2 linked regions of the Azospirillum brasilense genome follow. The protein of the gene in region 2 interacts with the protein of the main gene of each other region in a pairwise test. Links are inferred from orthologs where the notes say so. Each region holds a gene or a part of one and is shown on either strand. Other genes may lie near its edges. The genes, in order: ligA and leuS.

Region 1 (9,849 bases), 630 kb from region 2 along the record:
CGGACGTCGGCCGCGCCTCCGCCGAGGAGCAGCTCGAGGAGATCATCGGTCACCTCGAAGGCGCCAACATGGTGTTCATCACCGCCGGCATGGGCGGCGGCACCGGCACGGGTGCGGCCCCGGTCATCGCCCGCGCCGCCCGCGAGCGCGGCCTGCTGACCGTCGGCGTGGTGACCAAGCCCTTCCATTTCGAGGGCGCGCACCGCATGCGCCTGGCCGAATCGGGCATCGCCGAGCTGCAGCAGTATGTCGACACGCTGATCATCATCCCGAACCAGAACCTGTTCCGCATCGCCAACGAGAAGACGACCTTCGCGGACGCCTTCAAGATGGCCGACGACGTTCTGCATTCCGGCGTGCGCGGCGTGACCGACCTGATGGTGATGCCCGGCCTCATCAACCTGGACTTCGCCGACATCCGCTCGGTGATGACCGAGATGGGCAAGGCGATGATGGGCACCGGCGAGGCCGGCGGCGAGCGCCGCGCCATCGAGGCCGCCGAGGCCGCCATCTCCAACCCGCTGCTCGACGACGTGTCGATGAAGGGTGCCCGCGGCGTCCTCATCAACATCACCGGCGGCTACGACATGACCCTGTTCGAGGTCGACGAGGCGGCGAACCGCGTCCGCGACGAGGTCGATCCGGACGCCAACATCATCTTCGGCTCGACCTTCGACAGCTCGCTGGACGGCGTGATGCGCGTGTCGGTGGTCGCCACCGGCATCGACGCCGCGGCGATGTCCAACCCGCGCACCCTGCATCCGGTCAACCTGTCGCTGGTCTCCGACCGCAACGGCGGCAATGGCGGCCTCGCCAAGAAGCCCGCCGGCGCGGCCGGCCTGACCCAGGCTGCCCCGGCTCCGCTCGCCTCCGGCTCGGTCGCCCCGGCGATCCCCGGCGCCGGTCTGGCCCCGCGCCCGATGGGCGGCGTTCCGCAGCCCCAGGCCCAGCCGCAGGTCCAGCCCCAGCACCATCCGGCCGAGGTCCAGCAGCACGTTCCGGTCCAGCAGCCGATCCAGCAGCCCATCGACCCGATGGTCCAGCACGCCCCGCAGCATGCGCCCCACCCGCACATGCCGATGAGCCACGACGCCATGCAGCCGGTGGAAACCGCTCCGGCCCGCAACGTCGCCACCGGCCCGCTGCACAGCGAGCGCCGCGACGGCCACTTCATCGCCCCGAAGGCCGCCGATCCCGGCCCGCGCCAGCCGATGAACGCCCCGCCGATGTCGAGCCAGCTCGCCGCCGCCGCCCAGGCGGAGCCGCCGGCCCGCAAGCCGAACTTCCTGTTCGGTCTGGTCACCGGTCTGGCCGGCCGCAAGGCCGAGCCGGCGCCGCAACCGGCCCCGCAGCCGCAGCACCAGCCGCAGCATCACCATCAGCCCCAGCACCACCAGCCGCAGCACCAGCAGCCGGTGATGCCGCAGCCGCCGATGGCCGCCCCGCAGCCGCCGATGGCCCAGGCCCCGCGCCCGCAGGCGATGGGCGACGGCACCACCCAGAAGATCGACGAGGAAGCGCTGGACATCCCCGCCTTCCTGCGCCGTCAGGCCAACTGACGCGTCAACGAGGCTGGCCCAATTGATCTGAGGGCAACAGCAACCCGCCGGTCGCCGCCGCCTCTTTCGAAGCGGCATCGGCGGGTATCCACAACCTGTTAGACTTCAGCCGCCTCCAGAGCTTCGCAAGAACGCTCCGGGGGCGGTCTTTTCGTGTCTGGGGGACGCCGGTTTCGCGTCCGGCGACGGTGCTCTACCGCCCTGCAACAAACGGTAACAAAGAGTGATTTGTCCTCCATGGGGGCCAATGATACCTAGCATATGCGGTCATAAGCGCTGACCCGCCCCGCCCTCGGCGGAGACCGGCGGCAAATCGCGGACCGACCGCACAAGACCAAGATTGAAACGGGACAGACACCGTGGCTCAGAATCGCATCAAGACCGAAGGCATGCTGCAGCGTACCCTGGCGAAGCCGGTGCGTTGCTCGGGCGTCGGGCTGCATACGGGCGCAACGGTCACCCTGACGATTTCCCCGGCCGAGCCGAACAGCGGCATCGTCTTCCGGCGCACCGATCTCAGCGGCCCCGCCGCGGTGATCCCGGCGCGCTGGGACCATGTGGTCGACACCAAGCTGTGCACGGTCATCGGCAACGCCCACGGCACCACCATCGGCACCATCGAGCATCTGATGTCGGCGCTGGCCGGCTGCGGCGTGGACAACGCCGTGGTCGCGCTGGACAACATTGAGGTGCCGATCATGGACGGCAGCGCCGCCCCCTTCGTGGAGGCCATCGAGCGCGTCGGCACCGTGTCGCAGAACGCGCCGCGCCGCGCCATCCGCATCCTGAAGCCGGTCACCGTGACCGAGGGCAACAAGAGCGCCACCTTCACGCCGGACCACACGACCGGCTTCAGCTTCGAGATCGACTTCGCCAGCAAGGCCATCGCCCAGCAGAGCCACGAGGTGGAGCTGGACGCCGAGACCTTCCGCGACGAGATCAGCGCCGCCCGCACCTTCGGCTTCCTGCACGAGGTCGAGGGCCTGCGCAAGATGGGCCTCGCCCGCGGCGGCTCGCTCGACAACGCGGTGGTCATCTCCGGCGACGAAGTGATGAACGAAGGCGGCCTGCGCTTCGACGACGAGTTCGTGCGCCACAAGATCCTGGACGCGGTCGGCGATCTCTATCTGGCCGGCGCGATGTTCGTCGGCCACTTCCACGGCGTGCGCTCCGGCCATGCCCTGAACAACCAGCTGCTGCGCGCGCTGTTCGCCGACGCCAGCGCCTGGTGCTACGAGACGCCGCCGAGCACGGCGCTGCCGGGTGCCGTCTGGCACGCGACCGAGCGGCTCGCCGTCGCCTAAAACGCGCTCCACAGCGTCGCGCTGCCCCTGCCCTCCCCTTCCGGGGAGGGCATTTTCGTTTCGCGCGCTCCCCTCCCCTCTCGGATTCGCGCAGGGCGAGTCGCCCGCGCACTCCCCTCCCCTTCCGGGAGTGGAAGGATGTGATTGTTGCGCCGCTTTCCCAAAAGCGCAGTAATATTGAATTATATCAATATTTTATGTGGTGTTTTTGAGACTTCGCCTGAGGTAGCGCCGTCGAAATCCCCTCTCTCGCCTTGGGAAAGGGTGCCCGCGCAGCGGGCGGGTGAGGGGCGAGCGAGGATCAAAGCGCTTATCCTTGGAAACACCCTCACCCTTCCCACGCCTACGGCGCGGGCCCCTTCCCTCTTCCCGGAGGGGAGAGGGTCACTCACTCACTGCTCCGCGGCGTAGGCGCCGAAACGGGTGTCTTCCTTGAGGATGTGCTGGCCGAGCCAGTCGGCGCAGAATTCGAACACCTCGTCGCCCGTGATGGTCTCACGCTGGGCATGGAAGCGCTCGCGGTAGGATTCCACGTTCCGCGTCAGCGCATCGTGAAGGGCCTTGTGCGCGGCGAAGGTCGGGTAGTTGGCCTGGGCCATGTGCGCTTCTTCGCGTGCGAAATGATCCTTGGTGTAATGGATCAGCTCGTCGAGAATCGCTTCGATGACGTCAGGAGAGGAGCGGTTCTCGTCCGCGCCCAGCTTGTTGACGATGTCCACGAGAACGCGATGATCATCATCGAGTTCTTCGATACCGACGCTCATCCAGCGCGACCATTGAATGGAGTCCATGGCGATCCCCCGTCTCGTTCTTCTTATGGCGCTTCGACCCTTTATGGGACCGGCGGCGAGGGGCGTCAACGCGGCACACAGCCGCGCCGCCCCTCCCTCGCCGCCGCCGGTCAGCCGGCGATCAGCTCGGCCCACTCCTGCTCGCTGAGGATGGTCACGCCCAGATCGCGCGCCTTGGCGGCCTTGCTGCCCGCGTCCGCCCCGCAGATGACGTAGTCCGTCTTGGCCGAGACCGAGCCGGCGACCTTGGCGCCCAGCGACTCCGCGCGGGTCTTCGCCTCGGTGCGGGTCATGGTCTCCAGCGTGCCGGTGAAGACCACCGTCTTGCCGGCGACGGGAGAGCCGCTGGCCGCCTTCGGGCGTTCGGCGTCGGCCACCCGCACGCCGGCGGCGCGCAGGTCGTGGATGATCGCGCGGTTGCGCTCTTCCAGGAAGAAGCCGGCCAATTCCTCCGCGGCGACCTCGCCGACGTCGGGGATGGCGACCAGCTCGCCCCAGCCGGGGCCGGGCTGCGCGGCGACCGCGGCGAGCATCGCCGCCTTCCAGTCCGCAAGGGCGCCGTAGCGTTCGGCCAGCGCCTGGGCGGCCCGGCTGTCCACCTTCTTGATGCCCAGCAGCTTGATCACGCTGTCCAGCCGCAGCGCTTCCTGGCCGGCGTAGAAATCCAGCTTCGGCAGGTTCTCCGGGTCGGCGAACCAGGCGAGCAGCGCGTCGGCCTTCACCGGGCCGAGGCCGTTCAGCGCGTGCAGGTCGCGCCACGCCTCGCCCGGCATGTTGGCGACGGCGCGCTCCATCCCCTCCAGCCAGCCGTCGATCGAGCCGTATTGGCGGGCCAGCGACTTGGCCGTCACCTCGCCGATGTGGCGGATGCCCAGCGCGAAGATGAAGCGGTGCAGGTCGATGCGCTCGCGCCGCTGGTTGATCGCGCCGAACAGGTTTTCGACCGACTTCTCCTTCCAGCCCGGACGGCCGAGGATGGCGATCTCGCCCGCCGCCACCCGGCGTTCCAGCGTGAAGATGTCCACGGGGGAGCGGATCAGCCCGTCCTCCCAGAACTCCTCGATGGTCTTCTCGCCCAGCCCTTCGATGTCGAAGGCGTTGCGCGACACGAAATGGCGCAGCCGCTCCTTGGCCTGGGCGGCGCAGATCAGGCCGCCGGTGCAGCGGCGCACCGCCTCGTCCGGCTCGCGCACGGCGAGGCTGCCGCAGACCGGGCAATGGTCGGGGAAGACATAGGGGACGGCGTCGTCGGGGCGCTGCCCCTCCACCACCCCGACAATCTGCGGGATCACGTCGCCGGCCCGCTGGACGGTCACCAGATCGCCGATGCGGACATCCTTGCGGGCGATCTCGTCCTCGTTGTGCAGCGTGGCGCGGCTGACCACCACGCCGCCGACGGTGATGTCCTCCAGCTCGGCCACCGGGGTCAGGGCGCCGGTGCGGCCGACCTGGATGGTGATGCCCTTCAGCCGGGTCTGCGCCTGCTCCGCCGGGAACTTGTGGGCGATGGCCCAGCGCGGCGCCCGGCTGACGAAGCCCAGCCGCTGCTGAAGCTCCAGGCTGTTGACCTTGTAGACCACCCCGTCGATGTCGAAGGGCAGCGCCGAGCGCTCCTCCCCGATCTTGCGGTAATGGGTCAGCAGCGCCTCGGCGCCGTTGCACAGGTTGGCCGGGCGGTTCAGCGAGAAGCCCCAGCCGCTCAGACGCTCGCGGATGCCCCACTGGGTGTCGGCGATCGGCTCCGACAGCTCACCCAGCGCGTAGCCGAAGAAGCAGAGCGGGCGCGACGCGGTGATCTTCGAATCCTTCTGGCGCAGCGACCCGGCGGCGGCGTTGCGCGGGTTGGCGAACAGGTCTTCCCCCCGCTCCGCGTAGGCGCGGTTCATCGCCAGGAAGTCGTCGCGGTTCATGTAGACCTCGCCACGCACCTCCAGGACGGCGGGATAGGGCGCCTCCAGGGTCTGCGGCACGTCCTTGATGGTGCGGACGTTGGCGGTCACGTCCTCGCCCTCCGTCCCGTCGCCACGGGTGGCGGCCAGGACCAGCCGGCCGTTCTCGTAGCGCAGCGAGCAGGACAGCCCGTCGATCTTCGGCTCGGCCACGAACTCCAGGGGGGCGTCGTCGGACAGGCCGAGGAAGCGGCGGACGCGGGCGACGAACTCGTGCGCCTCCTCCGGCTCGAAGGCGTTGCCCAGCGACAGCATGGGCAGCGCGTGCCGCACCTTGCGGAAGGCCGCCGACGGGGCCGCACCGACGCGCAGCGACGGCGAATCGGCGCGGCGCAGCTCCGGATGGCGCGCCTCGATCCCGTTGTTGCGGCGGACCAGCGCGTCATAGTCGGCGTCGGAAATCTCCGGCTTGTCCTGCTGGTGATAGAGCCGGTCGTGGTGGGCGATCTCCTGGGCCAGCGCGGCCAGTTCCGCCTGCGCCTGCCCCACCGTCAGCTCCTCCACGGGGATGCTGCGGAGCGCGGCGGGGGTGTCGAACAGGTCGTTCATGGCGGGTCTCTTCGATGCCTTCTCGTGTGGACGGCGCCGGGTCGGCGGGCGCCGCCGGGGGCGCAGCATAGCGCCGCGGGGGCGTGGCGTGGAGTCCGGCCTTGAGCCGGTCTGGCATTCGGCCCCGTCCGCACCAACCTTGAAACTGCAGACCTTGAGCAGACCTTGAAAGGTGCGGGAGCGCGAGGGTTGCGTGTATGATGGGCCGGCGCCCGTGAACGGATGTGCTGTATGACCGAGCCGACCAGCCGTGCGACCGCCGGCAGCCTGACCATCGACGATCGCTTCGTCATCGCCGCGGCGCTTGACCGCATCCTGTACGACGATCCCGACCATTTCGCGACGGAGGACGCGCGCCTGCTGCGCCGGATGATCCCGCGCACCCGCTCCGCCTGGCTGCGGCTGGGCTTCCGTGCGGAAAGCCAGGGGCCGTCCATGTCGGGCCGGGCCGCCGGGGTGGGCGACGTGAAGATGGACGGTGACAAGAAGGTGGTCGAGGGCGGCGTCGGCGAGGCCCCGGTCTGGCGCTGCGGCCAGTACAAGATCTCCAACCACGGCGATGATCTGGAGATCTGGCAGGTGATGAGCGACGAGTTCGCGGAGGAACCGAAGGGCGCCCGCCTGGAGTACGGCGCGACCGGCACGCCCGAACGCCTGACCTTCTTCCAGCCCCGCGACCTGGAGTTGCGCATCCCATTCACCGGTATCGCCGTCGGACTTCGCCTCGGCGGTTGGCAGCCCTGGAAGCGCGCCGCCTGAGACCGGCATAGGCCTGCGCCCGGTTGTCGCATACCGGAGTATTAAAACATTCCGGAAGAGCATGTCCAAATGACGGCCAGGCGCCGCTTCATGGCAGCTTTGCGAAGATTTCCAGAGACTTGAGAATCTTCCTTATTTCCTACGACATCGACGAAGGGCGGTGCGGGAAATTATATTCTTTCGCCGGTTCTGTCTTTTTAGTCGTCGGACTTCAATAAGTTCAATGTTTTACAAAGCCGCAATCGAGTGTGAAACCGATCGTTAAAATTGTCATGTCCATGATGGCTCCATGGTTATAGCCGAGCGGCGGTCAGCCGGCAGGGGTCCCGGTGCAGCCGTGCTTCAACGCCTGCCAACCAAGAACCAAGAGACGAACGCCATGGACAACGGCATTCAGGAACGCCTCTCCTTTCTGCGGATTGGTGGTGAAACGGCAACGCTTCTGAAGGAAGCCTGGAGCATCGCCGAGCCTCACCTGCCCGTCATCCTCAAGGACTTCTACGACCACCTTCTCGCCATCCCCGAACTCAGGAGGATCCTGGACGGGAAATCCGTCGAGCGCTTGAAGGAGGCCCAGGTCAACCACTGGCGGCATCTGTTTTCCGGAAGCTTCGACGAGGTCTACCTGACGCGCGTCAAGGCGGTGGGCCAGGCGCATTACCGCATCGGCCTGCACCCGCGCTGGTACTTCGGGGCCTACCGGCTGGTTCTGGGACGGCTGGGCGCTCTGGTCGGCGAGCGGCACCGCCGCGACGCGCCGCGCGCCATGACGATCATGGGGGCGGTGGAGACCGCGATCTTCCTCGACCTCGACCTGTCCTTCGACGCCTACAGCACCGCCGTGATGACCATGACGAACCGGATGCTGGTCGAGCTGGCGGAGAATTTCCGGAACACGGTGCAGGGCGCCATCGAAACCGTTGGCCACTCGGCGGCGGCGGTCAACGCGGCGACCGGCGCGGTGCGCGGCATCGCCCAGGACACCGGCGTGCGCACGGAGCATCTGACCGGCGCGGTCTCCGGCACCGCCAGCAACGCCCGCGCCATCGCCGCGGCGGCCGAGGAGTTGACCGCCACCAACCACAGCGTGGTGTCGCGCATGGAAAGCGCCTTTTCCATCGTCAACGAGGCCCAGGCCGCCACCCAGCGCTCCACCGAAGCGGTCACCGCGCTGGCCGGGATCGCCGGGCGGATCGGCGGAACGCTGAAGCTGATCAACACCATCGCCAACCAGACCAACCTGCTGGCGCTGAACGCCACCATCGAGGCGGCCCGCGCCGGCGAGGCCGGGCGCGGCTTCTCCGTGGTGGCGGCAGAGGTCAAGCAGCTCGCCAAGCAGACCGCCGGAGCCACCGAGGACATCACCCGCCTGCTTCAGGAGATCGACGGAGCAACCGGCCGGACCCGCGACGAGATCGCCGGAATCGGCGCGGTGGTCGGAGCGCTGCGCACCCATTCGCAGGACGTCCTGTCCATCATGGGCCAGCAGAACGACGCGACGCGGGAGATTGCCCAGAACATCCATGAGGCGAGCCGCTCCGCGGAACGCATGTCCGACGAGGCCGGGCACCTCGCCGACGGCGCGCGGTCGGTCATGGCGTCGGTCGAGGACGCCTTCCACACCACCGCGCGGCTGACCGGGACGGCCGAGGAACTGCGCACCGCGCTGGACAAGTTCCTGTCGCACATGTTGTCCCTGCGCATGGCGTCGTGAGGCGGGCGTGAGGCGGACGTCGGCGCGGGGATAGGAGGCGGGACCGGGAGACGGCGGGCGCGCCGTTCCGCCCCCGCCACCGGGGATCACGAATCGCCCAGGGCGTTCTCGTCCTCGTCGCCGATGAAGTCGCCGCCGGCTTCCGGGCCGTTCTGTCCGGCCTGGCCTGCGTCGGGGTCTTCCCCGTCCTTTTCCCACTGATCGTTGGGAGTCTCGATGACCTCCCGGGTCTTCGGGGCCAGGGCGGCCACCGCGACGCTGAAGACCTCGTCGGGGGCCAGCATGATGTCCTGCCCGTCCGGAGCGTCCCCCTCGGCCCCGGGATTGCGTCCGTCCTTGCTGACGCGGCGGTAGATCGGCTTGCCCGGCATGGTGTCCCAGATCCTGCCGTCGGGCGTGGTCACATACATGTGCTGCGGCAGCACCTGCCCGGGAAGAAAGCGGCCCCACAGGCGGATGCCGCTGCCCTCCTGCGGCGTGAAGCCGAATTCTCGGCACAGCAGGAGCAGGCTGAGCGGCGCGACCTGCGCCGGCGGCTGGTCGGGGGCGGGCCCTTTCCAAAGGTCGTTGTTGGTGAGCACCGTCAGCCCACCGGCAATCTCGTCGTCAACCGGAATGTCCTCCACCCCGTAGAGAAGATCGCCCAGCCTGGCGTACCGTGTGTTGATCGCGACGGCCGTCTCGGGATCGCCGGACAGCGCGAAGACATGGCACGCCATATCGTGATGGCTGTCGTTCCCGATGAATTTTTCCCTGGGCATCGCTCCTCCTTGACCGGCACCCCCACCGCCGGCGCCCGCGAAGGACGCGCGCCGGCCGGGCACCACCGGAAAGGACGAGGCGAAGCCGAACGTCGTGAAGGAAAAGACGCCGGGAGGCCGCCCTTAAAGCGGATTGCAATCCGCTTTGGACCGCGACGGCGGTCCCGGTCGCACATGCGGCCGGAGCCCGCCGGCGAATGAGGCGCTATGAGTCTAAAGCGAACGGAAGTTCGCTTTAGGCGGCGTCGAGCGGATGCAGCGGGTCGGGGTGATGCTCCGCCAGGGCCGCGGCGTGGGCGTAAGCGTCCAGCGGCGGGACGGCGTCGTACAGCGACGCACCATGGTCGGCGTGCAGCGGAGCCGCCGCCTCCAGCCGCTGCGCGACGAGATGCTGCCACACGGTGTCCTGGCCGTCCGCGTGTTGGGCGGCGGGCGGGCTCGCGGACAGGGCCGACGCCACGGC
Region 2 (9,906 bases):
TCACCTCCGAGCGGCGCGAGTTCCGGCTGCGCGAGGCGGTGGACAAGAGCGCGCTGGAATACGACTACGTGCTGATCGACTGCCCCCCGGCGCTCGGCCTGCTGACTCTGAACGCGCTGGTCGCCTCCCACGCCGTGATGGTGCCGCTGCAGTGCGAGTTCTATGCGCTGGAGGGCCTCAGCCACCTCGTCCGCACCATCGAGCGGGTGAAGCGCGCCTTCAACCCGGACCTGGACATCCATGGCGTCGTGCTGACTATGTTCGACAAGCGCAACAACCTGTCCGACATGGTGGCCGCCGACGTCCGCGGCTTCTTCGGGGAGAAGGTCTACGACACCGTCATCCCGCGGAACGTGAAGGTGTCGGAGGCGCCGTCCCACGGCAAGCCGGTGCTGATCTACGACATGCGCTGCCCCGGGTCGCAGGCATACATCCATCTGGCCGGCGAGGTGCTGCGCCGTGAGAAGAGGCTGAGCGCGTGATGGAGGATACCAAACGTTCGGACGGCGGTGCCCGCCGTGCCAGCCTGGGCCGGGGCCTGTCCGCCCTGTTCGGCGAGGCGGCCGAGGATTACTCCGCGCTCGACAAGGTGCGCCAATCCAAGCAGGTGCCCATCGAGTTCATCCATCCCGGCAAGTACCAGCCGCGCCGCACCTTCGACGATGAGGCGCTGCAGGGGCTGGTCGAGTCGATCCGCGACAAGGGCATCCTCCAGCCCCTGCTCGTCCGCCGGGACCCGGAGACGACCAACTCCTACGAGCTGATCGCCGGCGAACGTCGCTGGCGGGCTGCGCAGATCGCCGGCCTCCACGAGGTGCCGGTCGTCATCCGCGAGCTGTCGGACCGTGAGGCGCTGGAAATCGCGCTGATCGAGAACATCCAGCGCCAGGACCTGACGCCGCTCGAAGAGGCCGAGGGCTACAAGCGCCTGATGGAGGAGTTCGAGCACACGCAGGAGGATCTGGCGCGCTCGGTCGGCAAGAGCCGCAGCCACGTCGCCAACATGATGCGCCTGCTCGCCCTGCCCGACCCGGTCAAGGGCATGGTGCAGGACGGGGCGCTCAGCGCCGGCCATGCCCGCGCGCTGCTCACCTCCTCCGATCCGGTCTCGGTGGCGCGCGAGGTGGTCAAGCGCGGCCTGAACGTCCGGCAGACCGAAGACCTGATGCGCGGCAGTGCGCCGGTCAAGGCCAAGAAAGCGAGTGGTGCGCGCGGCGGTGCCGCCACCGACCCGACGCTCAAGGACGTCGATCTGGTGAATCTGGAGGAAGAGATCTCGGCCCGGATTGGGCTGAAGGTCGCGATCACCCCGCAGGGCAAGGGCGGCTCCATCACCATCCATTACCAGACGCTCGATCAGCTTGACGACGTGCTGCGGCGCCTTGGTGGTGAGTAGGAAGTCGCGGAACCAAACTGTCACTTTAGTGAAACGGCACTAACATGAAATCCCCCTAAACAGGGTCGTCCGGCCGCAGCGACGCGGCCGGAGCCGACACAGAGGGGAGATTCATGAAGCCCATCCACGGCCTGTGCCTTGCCGGCCTCACCGCGGCCCTGCTGGCCGGTCCTGCTTTCGCAGACCAGAAATTCCCGGCGGAGCTGGCCGGCCACGGTGTCATCGACGCGGCGACCTTCGTGGCGCCGCCCGCCGACGCGCCGGACCTGTTCCGGACCTCCGGGAAATTCACCGCCGCCGACCGCAAGCGCGTCGACCAGCCCCGCAGCATCGACGGCACGTCCTTCCTGTCGGCGCCGGGCGCGCCGCGCGCCACCGGTATGGCGCTGCCCTTCAACGGCCAGCCGGTCCAGGGCTTCTCCGGCATCAAGGCGCTGGGCGATGGCAGCTTCCTGGTGCTGACCGACAACGGTTTCGGCAGCAAGGGCAACTCGGCCGACGCCATGCTGACGGTGCACAGGCTGACCATCGACTGGAAGACCGGCGCGGCGGCGGTGGCCGAGACGCTGTTCCTGCGCGATCCCGACCGCAAGGTGCCCTTCCCCATCGTCACCGAGGCGACCAAGGAACGCTACCTGACCGGCGCCGACTTCGACGTCGAGAGCGTGCAGATCGTCGGCGACCGGATGTATTTCGGCGACGAGTTCGGCCCCTACATCCTGGTGACCGATCGCACCGGCAAGCTGCTGTCCCTGCATGAGAGCAAGGTTGACGGCAAGCCCGTGCGTTCCCCCGACCATTATGCGGTGTCCACCCCGGCGGTGCCGGGCGCTGTCGGCTTCGAGGTGCGCCGCTCGCGGGGCTTCGAAGGAATGGCCGCTTCCAAGGACGGCAAGTTCCTCTACCCGCTGTTCGAAGGTCCGCTGTGGACGGGTGGTGCCTGGGAGACCAAGGACGGGCGGGAGTACCTGCGCATCGCCGAATTCGACGTCGCCAAGGGTGACTTCACGGGCCGCAGCTTCAAGTACCTTCTGGAGGCCAACGGCAACAACATCGGCGACTTCAACATGATCGACGCCACCACCGGCCTGATCATCGAGCGCGACAATGGCGAGGGCAACCCGGCCCAGGGCTGCACCGGCCAGCCGACTCCGGACTGCTTCAACGTCCCGGCGCAGTTCAAGCGCGTCTACAAGATCGACTTCGCCCAGGCCGACGCCGAGGGTTTCGTGAAGAAGGTCGGTTACGTCGACCTGATGGACATCGACGATCCGAAGGGCGTCGCCCGGCTTGGCGGCGGCAAGGGCACGTTCACCTTCCCCTTTGTCACCATCGAGAATGTCGATGTGGTGGACGCCGAGCACATCGTCGTCGGCAACGACAACAACCTCCCCTACTCGTCAGGCCGCGCGCTGGGCAAGCAGGACCACAACGAGCTGATCCTGCTGCGCGTGCCGCAGTTCCTGGCCGCGAAGTAAGGGCCGGCGAAGTAAGGACGAACCTCAGCGCCGCGCCAGCGAGGCGAGCTGGAAGAGGACGCGGGCGCAGAGCGTCTGGTCGGGCATGTTGGTGCGCTTGCAGTCCGCCTCGGCCTCGACCAGCCGCTCCAGCGCCTGCCGGACCAGCGGCGCCGGCCAGCGGCGGGCCTGACCGGTCAGCCGCGGCTTCATCTTGAAGAACACCGGCGGGCGCAGCGCCTCCACCGCGGCGTCCGCCGACTTGCCCGCCGCCACCTGCCCGGCGACCAGCTGCAGCCGCTGGAAGTGGCGCTGGGCGGCGCGCAGGATCGGCACCGGGGACATGCCCTCGGCGAACAGACGGGCCAGCGAGCGGTCGAGCGTCGCGAAGTCGCCCTCCGCCGCCGCCCAGATCGGCTCGTCCAGCGACAGGGCCGCGCTGTCGCCGACGCAGGCCTGGGCATCCTCCAGCCGCACGCGCGTCTCCGTGCCCATGTAGAGCGCCAGCTTCTCCATCTCGCCGCGCGCCACCATGCGGTCGCCGACCAGGTTGCCGGCGAGGAAGGTCAGCGCGTCGGGATCGGCGGTCAGGCCATGGCCGTGCAGGATGTCGGCGATGACCCGGCCAAGCGCGGCCTCCTCCTCCACGTAGCAGGGAATGGCGACGGCGCCGTCGGCCCCTTCGAACAGGGTGCGCAGCTTCGACCGGTTGCCGAGGTCGCCGGCTTCGACGAGGACGAGGCTGTCGCCGGGCGGCAAGGCGGCCAGGAAGGCGGTGAAGGCGGCGGTGACGTTGTCCTCCGCCTCGCGCACGCGGATCAGGCGGCGGCCCCCGGTGAAGGACAGGGCGGCGGCCTCGTCGGCCAGACGCGCCGGATCGTCGGCGACGGCGCGGCCCAGCATCTCGGTCACGCGGAAGGGGTCGGACAGGTCGGCGACCACGGTGCGGCCCAGACCCATGGCGCGGTCGCGCACCAGACCGGTGTCCGGGCCGTAGAGCAGGACCGCGCGGATCTTGGGATCGGGGTTGCGCAGGAAGCCGTCGATCGCCCGGGCTTGCAGCTTCACGAAAACACCGTCGGTGGCGGAGGACCGGCCTCCGGTTGTCCAGTGCGGATCAGAGCTTGCGGCCGAGCTGGGCGGACACGCGGGTGGTGATCTCGTTGGAGATTTCCAGGATCGCGCGGTCGTAGGCGTTCTCGACCGTGGCCAGGGCGCCGTACTGCTGCTCCAGCACGTTGTAGCTGATGTAGGATCGCGCGTTGGCCTGGAACAGGATCTTTCCCGTCGCCGCGTCGATGAGCTGGTAGGGGGCGTTCACGACGAGCTGGGCCCGGGTGGCGGTCGCGTCCTTCTGAAGGGACAGCTTCTGCTCCGACGCGGTCAGCGCGGTTTCCAGCCGGTAGCGCGGGGCGGCGGGGCGGCCATCGGCGTAGAAGCGGTCGATCAGAAGGTTGCGCAGCTTCTGGCCGTAGCGGTCCTTGATGCCGCCGATCTCGACCTGCTGGAGCTCGGCGGTGCCGATGCTGTTCGCCCCGAGGTTTCCATACATGGGCTGGAAGCCGCAGGCCGCCGTGGCGAGCACCGCCGGCGCGATCAGGGCGAGGGTCAGAAGCCCCCGCCGCCGGACGCCGGCTTTGCCGTTGTGGCTATTGTCGTTATGGAGGTCAGACGACGACATTGATCACCCGGTTCGGGACGACGATGACCTTGCGCACCGGCTTGCCCTCCAGGGCGCGCTGGACGTTCGGATCGGCCAGGGCGGCCTGCTCCGCGGCGTCCTTCGCCATGTCGCGCGGCAGCTCCAGCGTCGCGCGCAGCTTGCCGTTGACCTGCACCGCCATGGTGACCGAATCCTCGACCACCAGGGCCGCGTCGGCCTGCGGCCAGGGCTGGTTGACCAGCAGCGTGGCATGGCCGAGCTGCGCCCACAGCTCCTCGGCGAGATGGGGCATCATCGGGGCGATCAGGCGGACGGTGGCCTCGAAGCCTTCGCGCAGGACCCAGGCCTCGCCCTCGCCCGCGCCGTCCAGCTCGGCCAGGGCGTTGGACAGCTCGCGCACGCGGGCCACCGCCTTGTTGAAGCGGAACTTCTCCAGGTCTTCCGAAATGCCGGCGATGGCCTTGTGGACCAGACGGCGCGTGGCCTCGGCCTTGGCGCTGAAGGCGTCCGGCTTCGGCGCACCGGCGGGCGGCAGCGCGACCGGCGATTCCGTCACCATGCGCCACAGGCGGTTGATGTAGCGCCAGGCGCCGTCGATGCCGGCTTCCGTCCATTCCAGGTCGCGTTCCGGCGGGCTGTCGGACAGCATGAACAGGCGGGCGGCGTCGGCGCCGTAGGTGCCGATGATGTGCGCCGGGTCCACCACGTTCTTCTTCGACTTCGACATCTTCTCGACGCGGCCGACCGTCACCGGGCCGTCGTTGTCGTTGCGGATGTAGTCGCCGAGATCGTTCTTGCGGATGTCGGTCGGGGCCAGCCAGGCGCCGGTGCCGGCGTCCTTGTAGGTCTCGTGGTTGACCATGCCCTGAGTGAAGAGGCCGGCGAAGGGCTCCTCCACGTTCAGGTAGCCGCACTGCTTCATCGCCCGCGTCCAGAAGCGGGAGTAGAGCAGATGCAGCACGGCGTGCTCGATGCCGCCGATGTATTGGTCCACGGCCAGCCAATAGTCCACCGCCTCGCGCGTGAAGGCGACATCCTCGGCCTTGGGCGAGCAGAAGCGGGCGAAGTACCAGCTCGACTCGATGAAGGTGTCGAAGGTGTCCGTCTCGCGCACCGCCGGCTTGCCGCAGGTCGGGCAGCTCGTGTGCTTCCAGGTCGGGTGGTGGTCCAGCGGGTTGCCGGGCTTGTCGAAGGTCACATCCTCGGGCAGGACGACCGGCAGATCCTGCTGCGGGACCGGGACGATGCCGCAGCTCTCGCAGTGGATGACCGGGATCGGGCAGCCCCAGTAACGCTGGCGGGAAACGCCCCAGTCGCGCAGGCGGTACTGGGTGGTGCGCTCGCCCTGCCCCTGCTCCTCAAGCCGCTTGCCGACCTCCTGCTTGGCCTGCTCGACCTCCATCCCATCGAGGAAGCGCGAGTTGCGCAGCAGGCCGGGGCCGGTGTAGGCCTCGTCGCCGACCGTGAAGGTGGCGGGATCGGCGTCCGCCGGAACGACCACCGGCGTGACCGGCAGGCCGTACTTGCGGGCGAAGTCCAGGTCGCGCTGGTCGTGGGCCGGGCAGCCGAAGATGGCGCCCGTGCCGTATTCCATCAGCACGAAGTTGGCGACGTAGACCGGCAGTTCCCAGGACGGGTCGAAGGGATGCACCACCTTCAGCCCGGTGTCGAAGCCGCGCTTCTCGGCGGTTTCGATCGCTTCCTCGCTGGTGCCAAGACGGTTGCACTCGGCGATGAAGTCGGCCAGCGCGGGATTGCCGGCGGCCAGTTCGGCGGCCAGCGGGTGGTTGGCGGAGATCGCCGCGAAGGAGGCGCCGAACAGCGTGTCGGGCCGGGTCGTGAAGACCTCCAGCTTGTCCGCCCGCCCGACGAGGTCGAAGCGGAAGCGCACGCCGGTGGACTTGCCGATCCAGTTCTCCTGCATCAGGCGCACGCGCTCCGGCCAGCGGTCCAGCGTGTCCAGCCCCTTCAGCAGCTCGTCGGCGTAGGCGGTGATCTTGAGGAACCACTGCGACAGCTTGCGCTTCTCGACCAGCGCTCCGGTGCGCCAGCCGCGGCCGTCGATCACCTGCTCGTTGGCGAGGACCGTGTTGTCGACCGGGTCCCAGTTGACCCAGGACTCCTTGCGGTAGGCCAGGCCTTCCTTGAGGAAATCCAGGAACATCTTCTGCTCGTGGCGGTAATACTCCACGTCGCAGGTGGCGATCTCGCGGTCCCAGTCGATGGACAGGCCCATCGTCTTCAGCTGGGCGCGCATGGCCGCGATGTTCTCGCGCGTCCACTTGGCCGGGTGGGTCTTCTTCTCCAGCGCGGCGTTCTCCGCCGGCAGGCCGAAGGCGTCCCAGCCCATCGGGTGCAGAACGTTGAAGCCGCGGGCCCGCTTGTAGCGCGCGATCACGTCGCCGATGGTGTAGTTGCGGACATGCCCCATGTGGATGCGCCCCGACGGGTAGGGGAACATCTCCAGCACATAGTACTTCTCACGGGAAGCGTCCTCGCGCGCGGTGAAGCAGCCCTGCCGCTCCCACTCGCCCTGCCACTTCGCTTCGGTTTCCTTGACATTGTAACGCGACATGACCGCAGACGCCGTTCCGTGAATTTCGTGGATCTAGACACATAAGGCGCCGACGGCGGGGCAACAGGCGGCGGACCGATGCCCGCGCCCCACCCCGCCCGGCGCCCCCGTTCAGCGCGCCGCGGCCTGCTGGGCGACGCGGATCTGGCGGGCGCGGGTCAGCACCGCGTCCTCCAGCGTCGTCGCCGTCTCCGGGCCGACCGCGCTGTCGCGCCAATCCGATCCGGCGCGCTGCTGCTTGAACACCGACACCCGCACGCCGTCGGCGCGGAGCTGGCGGTCCATGATGTAGAGGTTGACCTTGAAGCGCTCGTTCGGCGTGTCCGGCGGGGTGTACCAGTCGGTCAGGATGACGCCGCCGAACGGGTCGGCGGAGACGATCGGCATGAAGGACAGCGTGTCCAGCGAGGCGCGCCACAGGAAGCTGTTGACGCCGATGCCGTTGGGATCGCCCTGCTCGGCGCCGTTGCGCTTGTTCTTGCCGAACAGGCTGAAGCCGCCGTCGGTGCCGAGAAGGCTGCCGAACTTGTATTCCTTCTTGATCTGCTCATCGACGGTTTCCGTCTGGCCGCCCCAGCTGGAGCAACCGGCCACGGCGAGCGACGCCGCGAGCACGACGGGGGCAAGGCGAAGGACACGGGAACGGCGCATGGTCGGAACCTGGATCAATAAATTCGGGGTACCGCGCACGATACCGCGGCGGATGCGGGTGAAAAGACCATAAAAGCCCGCCCGCGGCAACAGCCGATGCGGGGCGCCGCCTGTGCCTTTGCTGTGTCCGGGGGCGGGGCCGGCCCCCCCGGCGCGGGTCCCTGTGCGCCGCGGAATCCCGACCGCGGCGCACAATCAAGGTGTGTTCCGTCGGACACACTGTTCCTTCATTGCTGCAACTTTGCGATTTCCGGCTTGCTGGCGTCCCCGCATCTGCGTACCACAGAGCCAGCCAGGACGTTAACCGGGCTGAAAATTCTGCTGCCAGGATGGAGGCAACAATCATGAACCGTTATCTGCTCGCGGGCTGCGCCGCTGCCGCTCTGGCTCTGGGTGCCGGCGCCGCCAACGCTCAGGCCAAGTTTGAAGTCAAGGTCGGCGGCGACGCCTACTTCGAAGGCGGCTACGTCAACGAAGACCGCGACGAGGGTGCCCGTTCGGTTGACTTCCGCAACCGCTTCCGCGTCATCGTGACCCCGACCGCCAAGGCCGACAACGGCCTGGAGTACGGCGGCCGCATCCGTATGCGCGCCAACTCGGGCGCCAACAACGCCCGCACGATGGACGCCGACCGCGGCTACATCTTCGCGCAGGGCGCGTTCGGTCAGGTCCAGATGGGCGTGACCAACTCCTTCAACGACGCCACCTACGTCACCGCTCCGCAGGATTACCTGCAGCTCGGCATCTATGACGGCGTCGCGGCCTGGATCGGCCAGACCTCGGACATCGGTGGCGGCCTCGCCGGTCTGAACGGCTCGCTCCTGAGCCAGTCGCTGGTCGTCGAGAACAACGCGACCAAGATCGTGTACTTCTCGCCGCGCTTCGCCGGCCTGCAGGTGGGCGCCAGCTACACCCCGCGCAACGACGACTCGCACGCCTCGGTCAACCGCGCCGACCTGACCCCGGTCACCGCCACCGGCCGCGGCTTCTCGACCACGTTCGAGGACCTCGTCGAAGTCGGTGCCAACTACAGCAACACCTTCGGCGGCGTTTCGCTGAAGGCCAGCGCTGGCTACTACTGGGGCAACGCCGCCGGCACGACCACGGTCGGCGCCAGCGTCGAGGACCTGAACGCCTGGCAGGTTGGCGCCCAGGTTGGCTACGCCGGCTTCTCGCTCGGCGGTTCGTACACCGACTTCGGTGAGTCGGGCCAGATCCAGACCGCGACCTCGGACAACGAGAAGAGCCGCCTCTGGGTTGTCGGCGCTCAGTACACCGCCGGCCCGATCGTCGTCGGCGCCAACTACAAGAACGGCAAGGACGCTGGCAGCCTCTACACCGCCGGCAGCCGCAAGCTGGAAGTCTACGAGTTCGGCGCGGGCTACACCGTCGCTCCGGGCCTGACCCTGCAGGCTCAGTACGACTACTTCAAGGCCGACAGCGACCTGAGCACGGCCGCTGTGGACCTGGACAACGACGGTCACGTCGTCCTGCTCCGTACGGTCCTGGCGTTCTAATCTGCGGTCATCCGTGGATGGAGAAGGGCGGTGGCTTCGGCCACCGCCCTTTTTTCTTTGTGCTTTCCTCGTGTTCGTCGCGCTGCGCCTTTTCCGTGCACCGTCCGCGTCCGGCCCGCTGCCCAGATGGCGCATTTCTGTGCGTAAAGTTTGTTCACCGCGCTCAAAATCTGGACGGTCAATGTGCTATATTTACGGCATGCGGGAAAAACAGTTGATGATCAAATACTTATGACTGTGTCAGAATGGCCACTGTGTTACAGTTGAACCGTTTCCCCTGTTAAATCGCCCTTGCCGGGTAAACGAACGGGTGGCTTAGTAATTGGTGGGAAGCACAACCGCACGGCTCCAGTCTCCTTGGGGGCCTGCTAGAAGGATGGACCATCAATGAAGCGTTCTCTTGTTACGGGCTGCGCAGCCATCGCGATCATCGCCTGCAGCGGCGTGGCTTCCGCCCAGACCAAGTTCGAGGTCAAGATCGGCGGCGACGCCTTCTTCCAGGGCGCCTATGTCGAACAGGACCGTGACGAAGGCACCCGCTCTACGGAGTTCGCCAACCGCTTCCGCGTGGTCGTCACGCCGGTCGCCACGGCCGACAACGGGCTGGAGTACGGCGGCCGCGTCCGCATGCGCGCCGCCAACGGCGC

What was found.
Region 1: the proteins of leuS (region 2) and ligA interact in binary tests that used the Escherichia coli proteins (3 or more experiments, as listed by UniProt). The link is inferred for Azospirillum brasilense from one-to-one orthologs.

Annotation. Positions count from the first base shown.
Region 1 is NZ_CP032345.1:956,668-966,516, forward strand. Bases 3,459-6,519 are described here. They hold ligA (NAD-dependent DNA ligase LigA), read right to left. Parts: upstream 6,153-6,519; coding sequence 3,765-6,152; downstream 3,459-3,764. Other genes in these bases: D3869_RS04755 (bacteriohemerythrin), read right to left, coding at 3,459-3,654; D3869_RS04765 (hypothetical protein), read left to right, coding at 6,384-6,519. In the rest of the region: cell division protein FtsZ, read left to right, coding at 1-1,559; lpxC (UDP-3-O-acyl-N-acetylglucosamine deacetylase), read left to right, coding at 1,919-2,863; more of D3869_RS04755, read right to left, coding at 3,256-3,458; more of D3869_RS04765, read left to right, coding at 6,520-6,911; D3869_RS04770 (globin-coupled sensor protein), read left to right, coding at 7,291-8,625; D3869_RS04775 (hypothetical protein), read right to left, coding at 8,712-9,386; D3869_RS33560 (carbohydrate-binding domain-containing protein), read right to left, coding at 9,622-9,849. UniProt on the Escherichia coli protein: DNA ligase that catalyzes the formation of phosphodiester linkages between 5'-phosphoryl and 3'-hydroxyl groups in double-stranded DNA using NAD as a coenzyme and as the energy source for the reaction.
Region 2 is NZ_CP032345.1:1,589,008-1,598,913, reverse strand. What follows is about bases 4,307-7,424. They hold leuS (leucine--tRNA ligase), read right to left. Parts: upstream 7,092-7,424; coding sequence 4,521-7,091; downstream 4,307-4,520. Other genes in these bases: D3869_RS07710 (DUF3576 domain-containing protein), read right to left, coding at 7,203-7,424; lptE (LPS assembly lipoprotein LptE), read right to left, coding at 4,307-4,534. In the rest of the region: D3869_RS07740 (ParA family protein), read left to right, coding at 1-482; D3869_RS07735 (ParB/RepB/Spo0J family partition protein), read left to right, coding at 482-1,396; D3869_RS07730 (esterase-like activity of phytase family protein), read left to right, coding at 1,510-2,874; holA (DNA polymerase III subunit delta), read right to left, coding at 2,899-3,921; more of lptE, read right to left, coding at 3,971-4,306; more of D3869_RS07710, read right to left, coding at 7,425-7,742; D3869_RS07705 (porin), read left to right, coding at 8,087-9,259; D3869_RS07700 (porin), read left to right, coding at 9,647-9,906.